DNA from 3 places in the Paenibacillus sp. LRG-1 genome. Region 2 is predicted to be linked to each of the others. Evidence: a T-box and tRNA genes for the amino acid it is inferred to sense, from the RefSeq annotation. Region 2 holds a T-box; the other regions hold tRNA genes.
What was found. A T-box is a leader RNA that pairs with one kind of tRNA and senses whether it is charged. The one in region 2 lies ahead of leuS (leucine--tRNA ligase), so its partner is inferred to be a tRNA-Leu.

Region 1 (5,315 bases), 2.1 Mb from region 2:
CAATGCCATGAATGCCCGGCTGCTCTTCAAATGGTGTCACCATACACCAGAAGCATCCACCTGCAAAAGTTGCTTTCTCCATCTTACATCCAACCTTTCAATAGCTTCATCATAAAGTGCGTTATTTTCTATCATATCTTAAAAGATAACCTTATAAAAGAAATTTTCTCCCTTTACAAACCTCAACCGATATCCGTATTACATAGTCGTCTGGATTTTTTTCTGCGAAATAGTTGAGCAAATCCACTGCGTACGCACTCCCGCACACAGTCATCCCTTTACTCGCTATATACTCTTTTATAACGGAGTACGCTTCAGACATTGTTTCATATGATCCTCTGTGATTTAAGACAGCATAGAGGCCTTTGGATTTGGTAACTATTCTCTTTCCCACAGTCGGAGCCTTTAGCTTATTGGCAATATAATCGGAATAATAATCCCCTGACTCAAACCGATCCTTGGATAAAATGGTCCAGATCGGAAACTCATAATCAGTAAAGTGATTTTCGCAATAATCTCGATGTTCCTTTAATTTGTGAGCAAACTCCTTATCACCATCACCCTGTTCCAGTTGTGTGGCAATGAAATATTCCTCTTCACATTCTTCTATTGACGGTCCATCGTGTAACTCTCCCTTGGCTTGCTCCGTCATTTCAATGGCACCTTTCAATAGGCTTTGCATCCGTTTTATTCTAATCCGTTCCACTTCAAGGTCATGCAGTTTCTGTTTGAATAGCTCTATGAGCAGAGGCGTATTCTGATTCTCAATAAATTCCTTGATTTCCTGTAGTGAGCTCCCCGCCTTCTTTAGCACATTAATAATATCAAGCGCGTAGCATTGCTGAATGGAGTAAAAACGATAGCCTTTTGAGTTTGTGAATTCTGGTTTCAAGAGCCCGATCTCATCATAATGGAAAAGGGTATGTTTGGTGACTCCGCAAGTCTTGGCCAGCTCACTGGTAGTAAAGTATGGGCTGTGACTTTTTGACATAACTCATTCCTCCGTTATGTTTTAGAAGTTTAGTATGTCTATTTTATCCCGAGAATTAGCACTTGACTATAGGGTAACCCTATAGATTAAGGTTTTAAATTGTAATAACTTAAATTTGTATTCACGGAGGAACAACATGTCTAAATTCAAACGCTGGTTGGTTCTAGCTATCGTATCAAGCGCTCTTTTGCTTATTGTGATGGATATGACCATCCTGTATACCGCATTGCCGAGCTTAACCCATGACCTCGGTGCATCAGCGTCAGAAAAATTATGGATTCTCAATGGCTACTCGCTCGTTATGGCGGGTCTGCTGCCAGCAATGGGAACGCTTGGGGACCGCTTGGGTTATAAAAAAATCTTTACCCTCGGGTTGCTTGTATTTGCTGCTGCTTCGCTTACTGCCGCCTTTTCCCCCGTGCCCTTTGTATTGGTGGCGTCTCGAGTTCTTCTTGCAGTCGGAGCGTCTATGATGATGCCCGCTACCTTGTCAATCATTAGGGTTACATTTACAGATGAACGCGAGCGTGGATTCGCGATCGGCATTTGGGGCTCCGTTTCTGCAGGAGGAGCAGGACTAGGTCCTATCGTCGGCGGGCTTCTTTTAGAGCATTTTTGGTGGGGTTCTGTATTTTTGATTAATTTGCCGATTGCGATCATTGCTTTTGCATTAACTCTGATTTATGTTCCAAAACATGCGGGCAATAAAGAGAAAAAATGGGATCTTACCGGCTCCATCCAAATCATGATCGCCATGGTGGGACTCATCTATTCCATCAAAGAGTTTGCCCGTCGTGACGGGTCTCCAATATTGGCCGTAATAGGTGCGGTTATCGGCGTCTTGGCACTTATCATCTTTATCCGTCGTCAAAATAAAAGCGCTAGCCCTCTTATTGATCTTACTTTATTTAAAATTACAAGGTTCAGCACCGGATTTATAACTGCCTTGGTGGGTGCATTTACACAGATGGGGATTCAATATATTGTAACCCAGCGTCTTCAACTGGTGGAAGGTCTGTCGCCTCTCCAAGCAGGACTGTACACGATCAGCATACCGATTGCATCTCTCATTGCCGGCCCCTTAACCGGGTCCATATTGCATCGCTATGACGTTATCCGTATTAAAAGCTCCTCTCTTCTGATTGCCGGTCTGGGAATGGGCATCTATCTCACGCAATTTAATTCAGGCATGGCCGGGCAGATTCTTGGATTGGCTTTACTTGGTGTGGGTTTGGGAGCAGGTATGACAGCAGCATCTCACTCCATTATGAACTATGCCCCGGCACACAAAGCAGGCATGGCTGCATCGATTGAAGAAGTTGCCTATGAAATGGGGGGAGCATCAGGGATTGCTATCATCGGAAGCATGTCAACTCTTGCGTATTCCCTAGCTATGAAAGTCCCTACGGGACTCCACGTTCCAGCGAATGTGAAAGACAGCCTGGATGAAGCGCTCATAGCTGCAGAGGGTTTGCCTGCCCAGGCTGCAGAAGCACTGAAAGATGCGGGCCGTTCTGCTTTTGATCAATCCTTTTTTGTTATCCTTGTGGGAGTAACTGCAATTTTGGTGGTAGCTTCGCTAGTTGTCCGTTTGGCAGGGGCGCGCTCCAAGAAAAAAAGAGATGTTGAGTTTTGATACAGTTAATTCCATGTAGTTAATTCTAAACAACTGCCGCTACATCTCACGAGCGGCAGTTGTTTTATTTGTTATTTTTTAATCGCCTCCAAAAGTCTCGTATTCAGTAGATTCAATTAGGAAAATTTCGACAGCCATTGGTAAGCATATTGAGTAGATTGAACTGAAATAAGATCAAGCATGGCAAGGCTGGAAAGAAAGAGATAGAAGAGGTGAAAATATCGACTTCATAATAGAAATGGGAAAAAATCCACCGGAATGCGCTTATAAGGTCATTCCAACAGTAGACTTATTATCCTGTTCTCATAGCTTCGGAGAGATTTCTTCGACACAGGTCTTGGGTAACAACTTAAATTTTTTAAGCATACAAAAAGGTCCGCAAACTGCTATAAAAGCAATTCACAAACCTGTATATTATAAGATGATGCGGTCGAGAGGACTCGAACCTCCACGGGGGTTAGCCCACACGGACCTGAACCGTGCGCGTCTGCCAATTCCGCCACGACCGCATATATGTTGTCATATACCTCGAAAGATCTATCTTTCTTAGCGACAAGATAGATCATACCATGCTCATATCAAGATGTCAAACCTTTTATGTTTGTTAATTTCCCCTTGATAAAAAAGGAATAATAAGCTAAAATAAGAACATAAGTTCTCAGGAACGAAGGTTCTTTTTTTCAATCGGTTATGAATTATCATCACATTTTCCTAAGGCGGTGAATGGTAATGACTTCTTTAGATACTACTCAGCATGAATGGTCTCTTGTGAAAAGTTATCTGCTCCTTACCTTTATTCAAAAAGTATTTGAGCGGGACAGCCTAATTCTTGAAGAAAGCGGTATGCTGAAAACCCCTGATCTTTATGTCGAAATGGTTAACGCAGGTGTAGATCGTACCGGAATCCTGCTATCTGAAATAAAACATGAATTTAATAAATATCACATTCATGTTCTAGACATACAACAAAACCACTCCGGCGTTCACGCCACCTATATAAGTAAAGGAAATAAAGAGCAGTTCAATATGGCTATGCCAGCATTCCGTAAAGAAATGTATGAGCGGATGCGAGCATATCTGGGGCTCTCGACCTCCATGCCTCATACAGCCGCCCTTCCTTTACTAGAGAAACATCGCCCCGAATTACCAAACAATTCAACTTCCAAACCCCTACGCATCGTTGAACGAAGTTTGGTTACATCCTCTTTGGCCTATAAGCGTAAAACGTCTCGCCCTGCTGCTTTTGCCGCAAGCAGAAGAGCATAGTCCCCGCACAACAAACACGCAAAAGAAAGAAGCTTCCGCAGACACCAACTGTGCTCGGAAGCTCCTTTCCATAACCATCATATATCAAAATCGATCTATATTCGCTATCACGAAGTATAAGCATATCTATTAATGATTTGCTTTATTGCAACGCCTTCTGTACACGCGTAACCCCTTGACTTAGAGCATGTCCTCCACCTACTGCTGCGGCCACAGCAATGGTCTCCATAATTTCCTGATCACTGGCTCCTTTGGACCGCGCCTCGTCCACGTGATAAAACGTGCATACTTCATTGTTGGCAAATAAGCCAATGCCTAGCGCAATCAGTTGCTTGGTTTTCTCATCTAAGCTGCCGGCTTGAAAGCACTCTCCGGTAAAGCGATGATATGCATGAACTACCTCGGGCAACTGATCTTCCAAATGGCTGATTTGATCCTTGTATGCATGTACTTTTTCGTCCATAACCGTCATTGACACAGCACGTCCTCTCTGTTGGATTTCCCTTCATTACTGTGTCCGATTTAGAGTTTCTGTATGCCTAATGAATCGCTCAGTTATTTTTATCCAACACCCATTTGGAACCCCTTCCTAACCCAGATCTATCGGATTGTGACGCGGCTCGCCGAACGGCTGGTATGTATAACTGCGATCCAACTTGACCACACGTCGATTCTGGCGGCGAATAAGCACCTGTTCATCATCCCATGCCAGTACAATGCCAACAACATCGTTGGACTCCAATCCATCGCGTACGACACGCACCTTTTCACCGGAGAGTCGATAAGCATCCAATTCTTCGTCCATAATCATCCTTGTCCCCTCCTTATTCACTTTTTTAACACAGCAACCATGATTCTATATACATGAAAAAAGTTTAAAAAGAGACCTAAACAATCATTTAGGTCTCTTCTCTCTTACTACTTATATGGATTGCCAACAGAGCGACAAATTATCCCGACTGGTTTACACTGTGATCATGTTCTTTTGTATCGTTCTTCTCGTACCAGAAGTCCAGCACTTGTGCAGACAACACTCGCTGATCTACATACTCCACTTGGTGAGCAGTAAATTCTTCTTTCCAAGAGAAGGACAATTCTTCGCATAGGTTAACCAACGTCAACAACTCAGACCAGGCCACATAGCGTTTATACCAAAAAAACTGAGGATGTTCAATCATATAGGGATACAAATCGTCGAATTCCGTATGCTTACAATCCAAGGCACGCTCAAAGTGTACTTTAGCCGCTGCCAGTTTTTCCAGAAAAAACTGTTCGGTCAATTGTTCTTTCCCCATGTTGCTGCCTCCTCTCCAAAACCTTATCTATATTATAAGCGAAATTGAAGCTCATGCAAAGGTTATTATTAGAAATAAGGATCAGGAGTTTTGAATTGTTACTATTCAGCAAACTCAATCTTGCCGT
Region 2 (5,315 bases):
ATATTACAAGGGGCGGTTTGTATGAAGTACAGCCGTGAGCAATTAATGGAAGCCGTATCTGGTCAAATGCCTGAAAAGCGCTGGAAGCACACACTAGGTGTTATGCATACCTCAGTTGAGCTTGCGCAGCGATATGGAGCAGATCCGGATAAGGCCGAACTGGCGGCTATTTTGCATGATGTAGCGAAATATTGGCCTGTCCAGCAGATGGAAGAGGTGATTCGCAGTCATCCCGAATGTGATCAGGAGCTTTTGGAACATGACAAGCAGCTCTGGCATTCAGAGGTAGGATACTGCGTTGCAGCAAGAGATTACGGAGTGGATGATCCGGAAATAAGGAATGCGATCCGCTGGCATACGTCAGGACGCGTAGGTATGAGCCTGCTGGATAAAGTCGTGTGTCTCGCTGATTACATCGAACCGGGACGGGATTTTCCGGGGGTTGAGCATATCCGTAAACAGGCAAAGAAAAGCTTGGAGCAGGGCCTTATCGCTGGATTTGACTCCACGATTACATTGTTGCTGGAAAAGAAAAAGGTTATTTTTCCACTGACAGTCTTGTCGCGCAATGACTTGATTCAACAACTAAAACAGAGAAAAACGGAGGTTCATGAATGACCCTAACTAATGAGCAATTAATGCAAACAGCGGTTGATGCTGCAAATGATAAAAAGGCAATGAATATTGTCGCACTGGATTTGCGGGGAATATCACTAGTAGCTGATTATTTTGTCATCTGCCACGGTAATTCGGATACACAGGTACAGGCGATTGCAACAGAAATTCGCAAACGCGCTCATGATGAAGGTGTAACCATCAAAGGAATCGAAGGAATGGATTCCGCCCGTTGGGTGCTAATGGATTTGGGGGATGTCGTAGTGCATGTCTTCCATCGCGACGAGCGCGAATACTATAACATTGAACGACTCTGGTCGGATGCTAAGGTTGTGGAAAAGGTATGAGTTTGATCGCCGGTACTTATGTCACCATTATGGTGGATCGTGAGGTATCTCCTTTCGGTTATTTTCTCACTGTTGGTGAGCAGGATGTGCTGCTGCATTATACGGAGCTGACACGTGAAATCGAAGTTGGTGAACGGTTGGAGGTATTTATTTTTCACGATACAGAGGACCGTTTGGCCGCAACTATGAAAAAGCCGTTCTTGTCGTTGGGCGAAATGGCAAAGCTTGAGGTGGCCGATGTGCATCCGCGTTTGGGTTGTTTCCTGGAGATGGGATTGGGTCGTCAGCTTTTGCTGCCGATTCGTGAGTTGCCAGAAAACCGAGATTTGCATCCTCGTGTGGGCGACTACGTGTATGCCATTATGGAGCATGACAAGCAAGGCAGACTGCGGGCTAAGCTGGCAGGGGAACAGGAGCTGGCTCCGTTGTGCTTCCACGCCCCTGATTCGTGGCTGAATACGTGGGTGCAGGCGACTGTGTACAAGCCGCTTCAGATGGGCACATTCGTCCTGGTGAACGGAGGTGTGCTTGGTTTTGGCGCGATTGGAATGATTCATTCCTCGGAGCGTAACCGGATGCTTCGCTTGGGCGAAGAGGTCAAGGTACGGGTCACGCTTGTTCGGGAAGACGGTCGGGTCAATCTGGCGATGTCACCACGCAAGGAAGTAGGCCGTGATGAGGATGCGGAGCGGTTGATTGCTTTTCTGAAAGAGCGTCCGGGCGGCGGCATGCCTTATTCCGACGCAACACCGCCGGATATTATCAAGCAACGGTTTGGTATCAGTAAATCCGCCTTCAAGCGTGCGATGGGCAAGCTGATGAAGGAAGGACTGGTTACACAAAAGGAAAACTGGACCTACCTGGTGGAGAATATACCTGAACCGAAGGACGGGAATGGGGAATAAAAAATGGCTTCTTACCGGAAGTTTGCCTATGTGTATGATGAGCTGATGCAGGACATGCCGTACCCGGACTGGTTGCGCTTTGCACGGCAGGCTTGGGATCAGTACGGTATGCCTCATACGGTGGCCGAGCTGGGCTGCGGAACGGGTTCAATTACGATCCCCCTGGTTAACTCGGGCTTCGAGGTGGCTGGAATCGACTTATCCTCTGACATGCTGGCAGTAGCCCGTCGCAAAATGGAAACCACTCCACAGGGACAGCGATTGTTTCGTGAGGGAAGCGTTCGCTGGATACAGCAGGATATGAGAGAATGGATTTTACCCGAGCCTGTGGATTCTGTAATTTCTTTTTGCGATTGTCTGAATTACTTGTTGGAGGAAGAAGATATAATTTCTACTCTTCGCAGAACGCATGCTGGTCTAAAGCCTGGCGGAACCTTCTTGTTCGATGTACATCATCCTCAGACGTTTTTACGTTATGATGAAGAGCAACCATTCGTACTGGATGAACGCTCTATCTCGTATATCTGGACATGTGCGTTGGACACTCCCCGTTGTGAAATTGAGCATCATCTTAGTATCTTTGCGAAAGCAGAACAAGAAGGACGCGATCTATACCAGCGTTTCGAGGAAATACATGTTCAACGTGCCTATGACCCAGACTGGATGAAGGCAGAATTGTCCAAAGCGGGTTTTCGTGATGTGAAGGTATATGCGGATTTTGAATGGGTAGAAGCAGAAGATGACGCGGCGAGACTGTTTTATGTTGCTGTAAAATAGCAAGGCTTCATTTAGCGAGTATGGGAAAAGAAAGACGCTTTTCATGATGACATGAAGGGCGTCTTTTTGCACTCATATATTCACTTTATAGCTCAGCTGAAGCTCATCACCCGGTACACCCCGAATGCCCCAGTTCTGTTTGGGTGTTTCAAATATAGTAATCTCAAGATCCTGTGGAGAAATACCCAAAAGATCGTTAATTCTTTGGAATAACAGGTTAATGAGTTGCTTCTTAGCTTCTGTCGTTCTGCCTTCAAAGATACTGATTTCAATAATGGTGTACGCCTCAGAGCGACCATCGGCATATATAAAGTCTTCCTGATCCATAGGAAAAAAACGATGAAACCTCTTGTCAGGAGGATATTTGAACGCATCCACCACAGCAGAATGAATCACCTCTGAAAGTTGCTTTTTGATTGGATTTAGAGTTTCTTTTATTCCGTAAATTTTAATCTGTGCCATTTCTCAGCTCACCTTTCTTATCTCAACTCATCTCAACTTGAAGCGATTTAATTCGAAATCATTATAAAACATTCGTATGCATGTGTCATGAACAATTAGTATGAAGAGGGTCTTTAACACCAAAGGTAGTCCTTATTTGACTTTTTTCGCGGTTTTCAATATAATAGTGCCATTATTAACGGTTAAACAATCGCTGATGAGGAATAGTAGCTTTGTCTGGACATGTAGAGAGCTGGCGGGTGGTGCAAGCCGGTTGACAGTGCAAAGTGAACTCGCCTCGGAGATATGCGTCCAACGCAGGAACGCCCTATACAGGTGCTTGTATCCTGTTATTAACCCGCATCGGATCACCTCCGTTATCAGGTGCAAAGGGAGTAGAACGCGAAGAACGCTTTCTGCTAACTAGGGTGGTACCACGGGAATATAACCTCTCGTCCCTAGCGCTGACACGCTACGGGATGCAGAGGTTTTTTTGTTGCATACCGTTTGAGGAGGAAAAGACAATGACAGACACACAGCCGAAGCACGGCTATCAACCGCAAAGTATTGAACCAAAATGGCAGAAATATTGGGATGAGAACAAGACGTTCCGTACCGGGGAAGAGCCGGGCAAACCGAAGTTTTATGCTTTGGATATGTTTCCGTACCCATCTGGAGCCGGCCTACATGTAGGCCACCCAGAGGGCTACACAGCTACGGATATTGTTTCACGATATAAAAGAATGCGCGGCTACAACGTACTGCATCCGATGGGTTGGGACGCCTTCGGTCTGCCTGCCGAGCAGCATGCGCTGGATACAGGGGAGCACCCACGCGAAATTACGGTGAAAAATGTAAATAACTTCCGCCGTCAAATCAAATCGCTCGGCTTCTCCTACGACTGGGATCGTGAAATCAGCACGACGGATCCTGATTATTACAAATGGACACAGTGGATCTTCATCCAGCTGTACAAGCGCGGCCTTGCATATGTAGCTGAAGTACCTGTGAACTGGTGCCCGGCGCTGGGAACGGTGCTAGCGAATGAAGAAGTTATTGACGGTAAGAGTGAGCGTGGCGGTCATCCGGTCGTCCGTAAACCAATGCGTCAATGGATGCTGAAAATTACGGAATACGCGGATCGTCTGCTGGAGGATCTGGAGGAACTGGATTGGTCTGAGAGTATTAAGGATATGCAGCGGAACTGGATCGGTAAGTCTACCGGGGCAGAGGTTCGTTTTCCAATTGAAGGCTATGACGAGCAACTCACAGTATTTACAACCCGTCCAGATACACTGTTCGGCGCAAGCTACTGTGTGCTGGCACCAGAGCAGGAATTGGTGGATATTATCACTACGCCTGAGCAAAAGGATGCTGTGCAACAGTACCGTGAACAAGCTGCTCGTAAAAGCGATCTGGAGCGTACGGATCTGGCCAAGGATAAAACAGGCGTATTCACAGGAGCTTATGCAGTGAACCCGGTGAACGGCGAAAAGCTGCCGATCTGGATTGCTGACTATGTACTTGCAGGCTACGGAACTGGAGCGATTATGGCTGTACCTGCTCACGATGCGCGTGACTGGGAATTTGCCAAGCAATTCGGATTGAATATCATTGAGGTTGTCCAAGGTGGAGATGTGGCTAATGAGCCATATACTGAGGATGGACCGCACGTCAATTCCGGCCCGCTGAATGGACTTACCAACGAGGAAGCGATTCCGAAGATGATTGAATGGCTGGAAGCCGAGGGCAAAGGACACGGCAAAGTCACCTATCGCCTGCGTGACTGGCTGTTCAGCCGTCAACGCTATTGGGGCGAGCCGATTCCGGTAATTCATCTAGAGGATGGAACGATCAAAACGGTTCCTGAGGACCAACTTCCGCTCGTACTGCCGGAGATGGACAATATCAAGCCTTCAGGTACAGGTGAATCCCCGCTGGCGAACGCAACAGATTGGATCGAAACCATTGATCCTGAGACAGGTATGAAAGCACGCCGCGAGACAAATACAATGCCGCAATGGGCAGGCAGTTGCTGGTATTACCTGCGCTTTATTGATCCGAAAAATGACAAAGAGCTTGTATCCAAAGAGAAACAACGTGAATGGATGCCTGTTGATTTGTATATTGGCGGAGCGGAACATGCGGTTCTTCACTTGCTGTATGCCCGTTTCTGGCATAAGGTACTGTATGATATCGGCGTAGTGGAAACGAAAGAGCCTTTTTATAA
Region 3 (5,315 bases), 2.2 Mb from region 2:
GCCTAATTCAGATACATTTTCTGTAGTGATTTCGGACCAAGCTGCTTTGACAGCCTGCTGCACATCGTCTCTCATTTCCCAGTTATCCAGACGGATGCGTCCTTCTTCATCCGTTTCCACAGTGGACCCACTGTATAGCGTCTCGAACAGACGTTGTGCCTGCTCAATACATCCCTCGTGCAGTCCCTTTTCCTTCATGACCTTAAACAGCAAAGAAATATACAAAGGTACGACTGGAATAGCCGAACTGGATTGTGTAACCAAAGCTTTATTCACAGAAACGTAAGCTTTTCCATGATAACGCTCCAATTGCCTTGTTAAAGTATGTGCTGTAGCTTCCAAATCATTTTTAGCTTGGCCAATGGTTCCTTTACGATAGATAGCCTCCGTAATTTCGGGACCAATATACGAGTAAGCCAGTGTGGTTACCCCTTCAGCCAGCAGATCAGCTTCTTCCAACGCTTTCAGCCACAAGGACCAATCTTCGCCACCCATTACCGTAATGGTGTTCTCAATTTCCTCCTGCGTAGCCGGTTCTAGCGTAATTTCTGATACGACACCTGTATTCGTATTCACTGTTTTATTAGAAAAAGACTGTCCGATAGGCTTGAGAACGGAATTAAAGGTCTCACCCGTTTCGGGATGTGTCCGTCGCGGTGAAGCGACACTATATACAATCAGGTCTACCTTGCCCAGCTTTTCCTTTACCAGCTTCAACGTCGCCTGCTTAATTTCATGAGAAAAAGCATCTCCATTAATGCTTTCTGCTATGTAGCCAGCTGCTCTGGCCGCTCTTTCAAAGGCTACCGTATTATACCAGCCTGCTGAAGCCGTGCGCCCCTCTGATGCAGGACGTTCATAGGATACCCCTATGGTGTCCGCTCCCAGACCGAAGCTCGCAGCAATACGAGAAGCCAGCCCGTATCCAGTAGATGCTCCGATCACAAGCACCTTTTTAGCTCCTTGTATTGATGTGCTTTCTTTGATGTAGTTGATCTGACGGTTAACATGAGCCGCGCATCCTGCAGGATGTGCAGTCGTACATATAAAACCACGGATTTTCGGTTTAATAATCATTGCAAGGGTCCCCCTACTTTAGCATTCATTTAATATGGATGTAATGGTTGTCCAGTCATAACTATATAGCAAATCAGCTTGCGGCTCAACACATAACACTTGAAGACAGCCGAAGAAAACTACCGTAAACATCATAGTCTGCAACGCTTTTTTACTCCACTATTCATTTTGAATCATTTTCTAACAACATCACATCTTCTCCTTGCTGTTGTCTTATTTGGATATTAGCCCTTCCCCAAGAACACATTAAGTCAATAATTTCATTTGCTGTAATTCCATATTCCGTTATATAATACTCCACTTTTGGAGGCATTTGATTATACACATGTCTACCTATGATACCATCCTTTTCAAGTTCGCGAAGTTGCTGTATAAGAACCTTTTGAGAAATGCCTGAAATACTACGCTGTAATTCACTTGTCCTTTTTCTACCAGACATTAATAAACATATGATTAATGATTTCCATTTACCTCCGATGATCTCAAGTGTTGCTTCTATGCCTAAATTATATTGTTTCATAGTACCACCTCTTCAACGCTAAAAATAACAAAGTTTATCTAATTAATTCTATAATCGCATATCTTCACTTTAAGTCCAATGCATACTTTCAAGTAACTATCTTACTTTATTGTGTGTATTTACTTTTTTTGAAGCATACAGAATAATAATAGAGCATCTACAAAGGCAAATATGTTACGTAAGAAAGGTGATTTATGATGAAAACTCTTGTGATTTTAGCTCATCCCAATATCGAAGATTCTAGAGTAAATAACAGATGGAAACGAGAATTACTTCAATATACCAATGAAATTACAATTCATGAGATTTATAAAGAGTATCCAAACTGGAGCATTGATGTTTTGAAAGAACAACAGCTACTTGAAGCATACGATAATGTCATATTTCAATTCCCTTTGTATTGGTATAGTTACCCTCCTTTATTAAAAAAGTGGTTCGATGATGTTTTTACCCATGGATGGGCTTATGGTTCAAAGGGTGATAAGTTAAAAGGAAAGAAGCTAGGGATAGCCATGTCCATTGGCGATAAAAAAGAAAATTACTTACCTACTGGTTCCGTTTCTTTTACTGTAGATGAAGTTATAGCACCTTTTAAGGCAAGCGCAGTGCATGTTGGCGCCATAACATTACCCTATTTCGCTGTCTTCGGAGCCTCGTTTCAAGCAAGCGACGAAGACATTAATCAGAGTGCAAAGGACTATATTAAATATATATTTCAGTATAAATAAAATAGTTATAATGGTACACGCATCTTAACCATATAAAAACAGGCTCTTGGTGGCATCCAGCCAATCCAAGAACCTGTAAATGTTAGGCTATGATGCGGTCGAGAGGACTCGAACCTCCACGGGGGGTTAGCCCACACGGACCTGAACCGTGCGCGTCTGCCAATTCCGCCACGACCGCATATTATGTATTCACACCGATGTTTTCAATCACGGTAATTTAGATTATATCTTCCATAGAACATAAAATCAAGCTATTTTTATATTATATTTTCTATGAATCATTTCCGTAAATATAAGAAAATCACTGGATATCACAAACCAGATATGGTAAAATGGGTCCATCAGGAAAGGAGGTGCGTCAACATCAATAATCACATGTTGAGCGTATCCCTTACCCGGTCCGTTATTCTCTAATTTACAGAGTTGACGGAGGCGCGGGATACGGATCAAAGCTTTAAATAAGCGCCACGGGTAGAAAGACCGTCCTCGGACGGTCTTTTTTATTTCAGCATCATCTATAAGATTACATACTGCACTGTGAAAGAGGAGATACGATGTCGATTAGACCCGCAAATGTGGAAGAGTTCAACGAGTTGGCAGCCATCTGGCTAGATGCTTCCATAGAAGCCCATCATTTTATTGCTCCGCAGTATTGGGCATCACAAGTTACCGAGATGGAAAACAGGTACCTTCCTCTCGCTCAAAACTACGTTATCATACAAGATGATCATAGCATTGGCGGCTTCGTCTCCATGTTGGATGGATACTTGGCGGCTCTGTTTATACGTGTTGGTTCTCAAAGAAAAGGCTATGGCAAGTTACTACTAGATTGGGTGAAGAAGCAACATAATGAGATTCAATTAAAGGTATACCAGTCGAACACGAAAGCATTTAGCTTCTATACTAAAAATGGATTTACCATTCAAGCGGAATCTGTTGATGCCGAAACTGACGAGAAAGAATTTGTAATGGTATGGACAAAACATGAATGATAATGAAGCACCTAGCACCTTTAGCCTAGTAGTACAAAGGCTCTGCTCCCGTAGAAATACGGCGTAAGCAGAGCCTTTTACTTTTATCTATTACAACTAAGTGTCTAGTCTCCTATTTAAGCCATAAACCTCGGCATATAGAATCTCTTTAAACGGAGCAAAATCCTGTTCAGCCAGCGCACCTGGATAGCTCATTATTTGAAGCCGCAGATCAGCCTGTCCTTCTCTTAAAGGAGGCTGTACATAGTCAAAATGGTTCAGATGAAATCCCAAACGTTCATAAAAACCAATTCTTCTCCGGGTCCATTCATCCACTGGTGGCTCAACCTCCAGTACTACCGGTTTACCGGACTGTGAAATAAACTTGCTCATAAGCTCTTTACCTAACCCGCCACCTCGTATAGCCGAATCTACGGCAATATGCTCTACAAACCGAAAATCTGTAAACTCCCATCCCGCCAAAAAAGCAATTGTTTGCCCTTGTTCGTCCTTTTGGGTAAGTAAACGATAACATGGATGATGAAGCAGAGCCCTCTGTGACTCGAATGTCCTGCATTCCGTTTCAGGAAAAGAAGCCTCCATAATCGCATATACTTGAGAGAATTCAAGTTCATTCATTTATACTTTCAACTCCTCTAACGTTAACTTGTTGGTCTACTAATGTCATTTGCATTAGGGCTCTAACCCTTTAGACCTTGTTTAATTCCATAAGCGTCAGCAATATGTGTTCCAACAGCTCTGGAATGTCTTCCATCTGATCTTCGTTAATTTGTCTGGAAAATCGGAGTTCAATCCTATTTTGGTATGTAGATGTCTTCTCTCCGTAAATCTGACTAAGCGTTTGTACCGGTCGAAGATCGGGCTTCCAAATTTCGGTCAGTATATTTTCAATCTGGCTGCATTGTGACTCAATTTCACGAATTTCCATGTAAAAACTCAGCAACAAGACACATCCCGGAATTTGATCTTTGATTTCCAAAATTTCCGCAGCCAAGTTGTTTAAATCCGCCTTTAGTTGAATCTCTGCTGTCACACTCGGGTGTTCTCTCAGTCTGAATTGGACAGCAAATTCACGTGACATCACAGACATTTCCAATCTGTCGATTCGCTGTGTAATGTCAATACGTGAATCCAAATTATCCAGATCGTATACTGTATTTTCCATGGCCACTTTTAAATTATCAAAAACCGTCGGATCGAACATATATTTTTCACCTCCAATTATGGAGTATAACATAGCTTGTGTTACTCCTAAAATAGGATGCCCCTTTTCACGACAGCATATTAAGACGGGATTTTATAGTATACAGTAAGTTGGCTAACTCTTAATTGAAGTTTAGTGAATAAATTTGTAAAAACGCATAATTGTGACAAAAAAATATATATTTTTGTTTATAGTTCCATTTTTATTCCATTTTATTGGGATTCAATATATAATAATGGATGTAATTGGTTATATATATTCGTTTAAATCCCAAAATATAAGAAGGGAAGAGATTATTAAATGAAAAAGGCAGTTTTTTCTACACTAGGTCTTGCACTTCTATTAAGCACATCCACCGCCGTTGCATCTGCTCAAGAAGCAGCACCCGCATTGCAAAAGGAATCTATCCAGCTATCTGGAATGGGACTGACAGAGAGCCTAATAATAGCTTTGAAGAAGCAAGCGAAATTTTTTTAGGTGATAATATATATGGAAGCATTGGAGAACTTATTGATGGAAGATACTATGACACCTACGACGTTTACAAATTCAAGGTTTTTGAAACCAAGTGGGTTGATTTTAAACTTGAAGGAGATAAGTATCCGAGTGCGTGGTTAAAAATGGTTTTACGTGACAGCAATGGTCATAAGATAAAGTCGGCAAATGATGGTCAGTACACTTTAGGTAAAGAACTTGAAGCAGGCAAATGGTACTACTTAGAAGTAGAAACGCCAGGCTACGAAATCGGTCAATTGTTCTGGTATAAAATTCCGGCTACAATTGGACAATAAAAT

Region 1: it has a tRNA-Leu gene. The T-box ahead of leuS (leucine--tRNA ligase) is inferred to sense a tRNA for this amino acid. The anticodon was not compared.
Region 3: it has a tRNA-Leu gene. The T-box ahead of leuS (leucine--tRNA ligase) is inferred to sense a tRNA for this amino acid. The anticodon was not compared.

The regions. Positions count from the first base shown of each region.
Region 1 is NZ_CM170126.1:2,042,631-2,047,945, reverse strand. Features, by position in the region: gene msrA (peptide-methionine (S)-S-oxide reductase MsrA) at 1-82, opposite strand, end outside; gene ACUUJN_RS09210 (MerR family transcriptional regulator) at 152-991, opposite strand; gene ACUUJN_RS09205 (MFS transporter) at 1,128-2,627, shown strand; tRNA gene ACUUJN_RS09200 (tRNA-Leu) at 3,053-3,136, opposite strand; gene ACUUJN_RS09195 (YhjD family protein) at 3,357-3,893, shown strand; gene ACUUJN_RS09190 (carboxymuconolactone decarboxylase family protein) at 4,036-4,365, opposite strand; gene ACUUJN_RS09185 (hypothetical protein) at 4,483-4,704, opposite strand; gene ACUUJN_RS09180 (hypothetical protein) at 4,844-5,188, opposite strand; gene ACUUJN_RS09175 (xanthine phosphoribosyltransferase) at 5,290-5,315, opposite strand, start outside.
Region 2 is NZ_CM170126.1:4,113,985-4,119,299, reverse strand. Features, by position in the region: gene nadD (nicotinate-nucleotide adenylyltransferase) at 1-38, shown strand, start outside; gene yqeK (bis(5'-nucleosyl)-tetraphosphatase (symmetrical) YqeK) at 22-618, shown strand; gene rsfS (ribosome silencing factor) at 615-962, shown strand; gene ACUUJN_RS18130 (CvfB family protein) at 959-1,867, shown strand; gene ACUUJN_RS18125 (class I SAM-dependent DNA methyltransferase) at 1,871-2,644, shown strand; gene ACUUJN_RS18120 (tautomerase family protein) at 2,717-3,106, opposite strand; T-box leader at 3,291-3,548, shown strand; gene leuS (leucine--tRNA ligase) at 3,610-5,315, shown strand, end outside.
Region 3 is NZ_CM170126.1:1,954,053-1,959,367, reverse strand. Features, by position in the region: gene fabV (enoyl-ACP reductase FabV) at 1-1,077, opposite strand, end outside; gene ACUUJN_RS08770 (winged helix-turn-helix transcriptional regulator) at 1,241-1,597, opposite strand; gene ACUUJN_RS08765 (NAD(P)H-dependent oxidoreductase) at 1,795-2,325, shown strand; tRNA gene ACUUJN_RS08760 (tRNA-Leu) at 2,419-2,503, opposite strand; gene ACUUJN_RS08755 (N-acetyltransferase) at 2,880-3,317, shown strand; gene ACUUJN_RS08750 (GNAT family N-acetyltransferase) at 3,414-3,935, opposite strand; gene ACUUJN_RS08745 (hypothetical protein) at 4,006-4,521, opposite strand; gene ACUUJN_RS08740 (hypothetical protein) at 4,822-4,998, shown strand; gene ACUUJN_RS08735 (hypothetical protein) at 5,142-5,312, shown strand.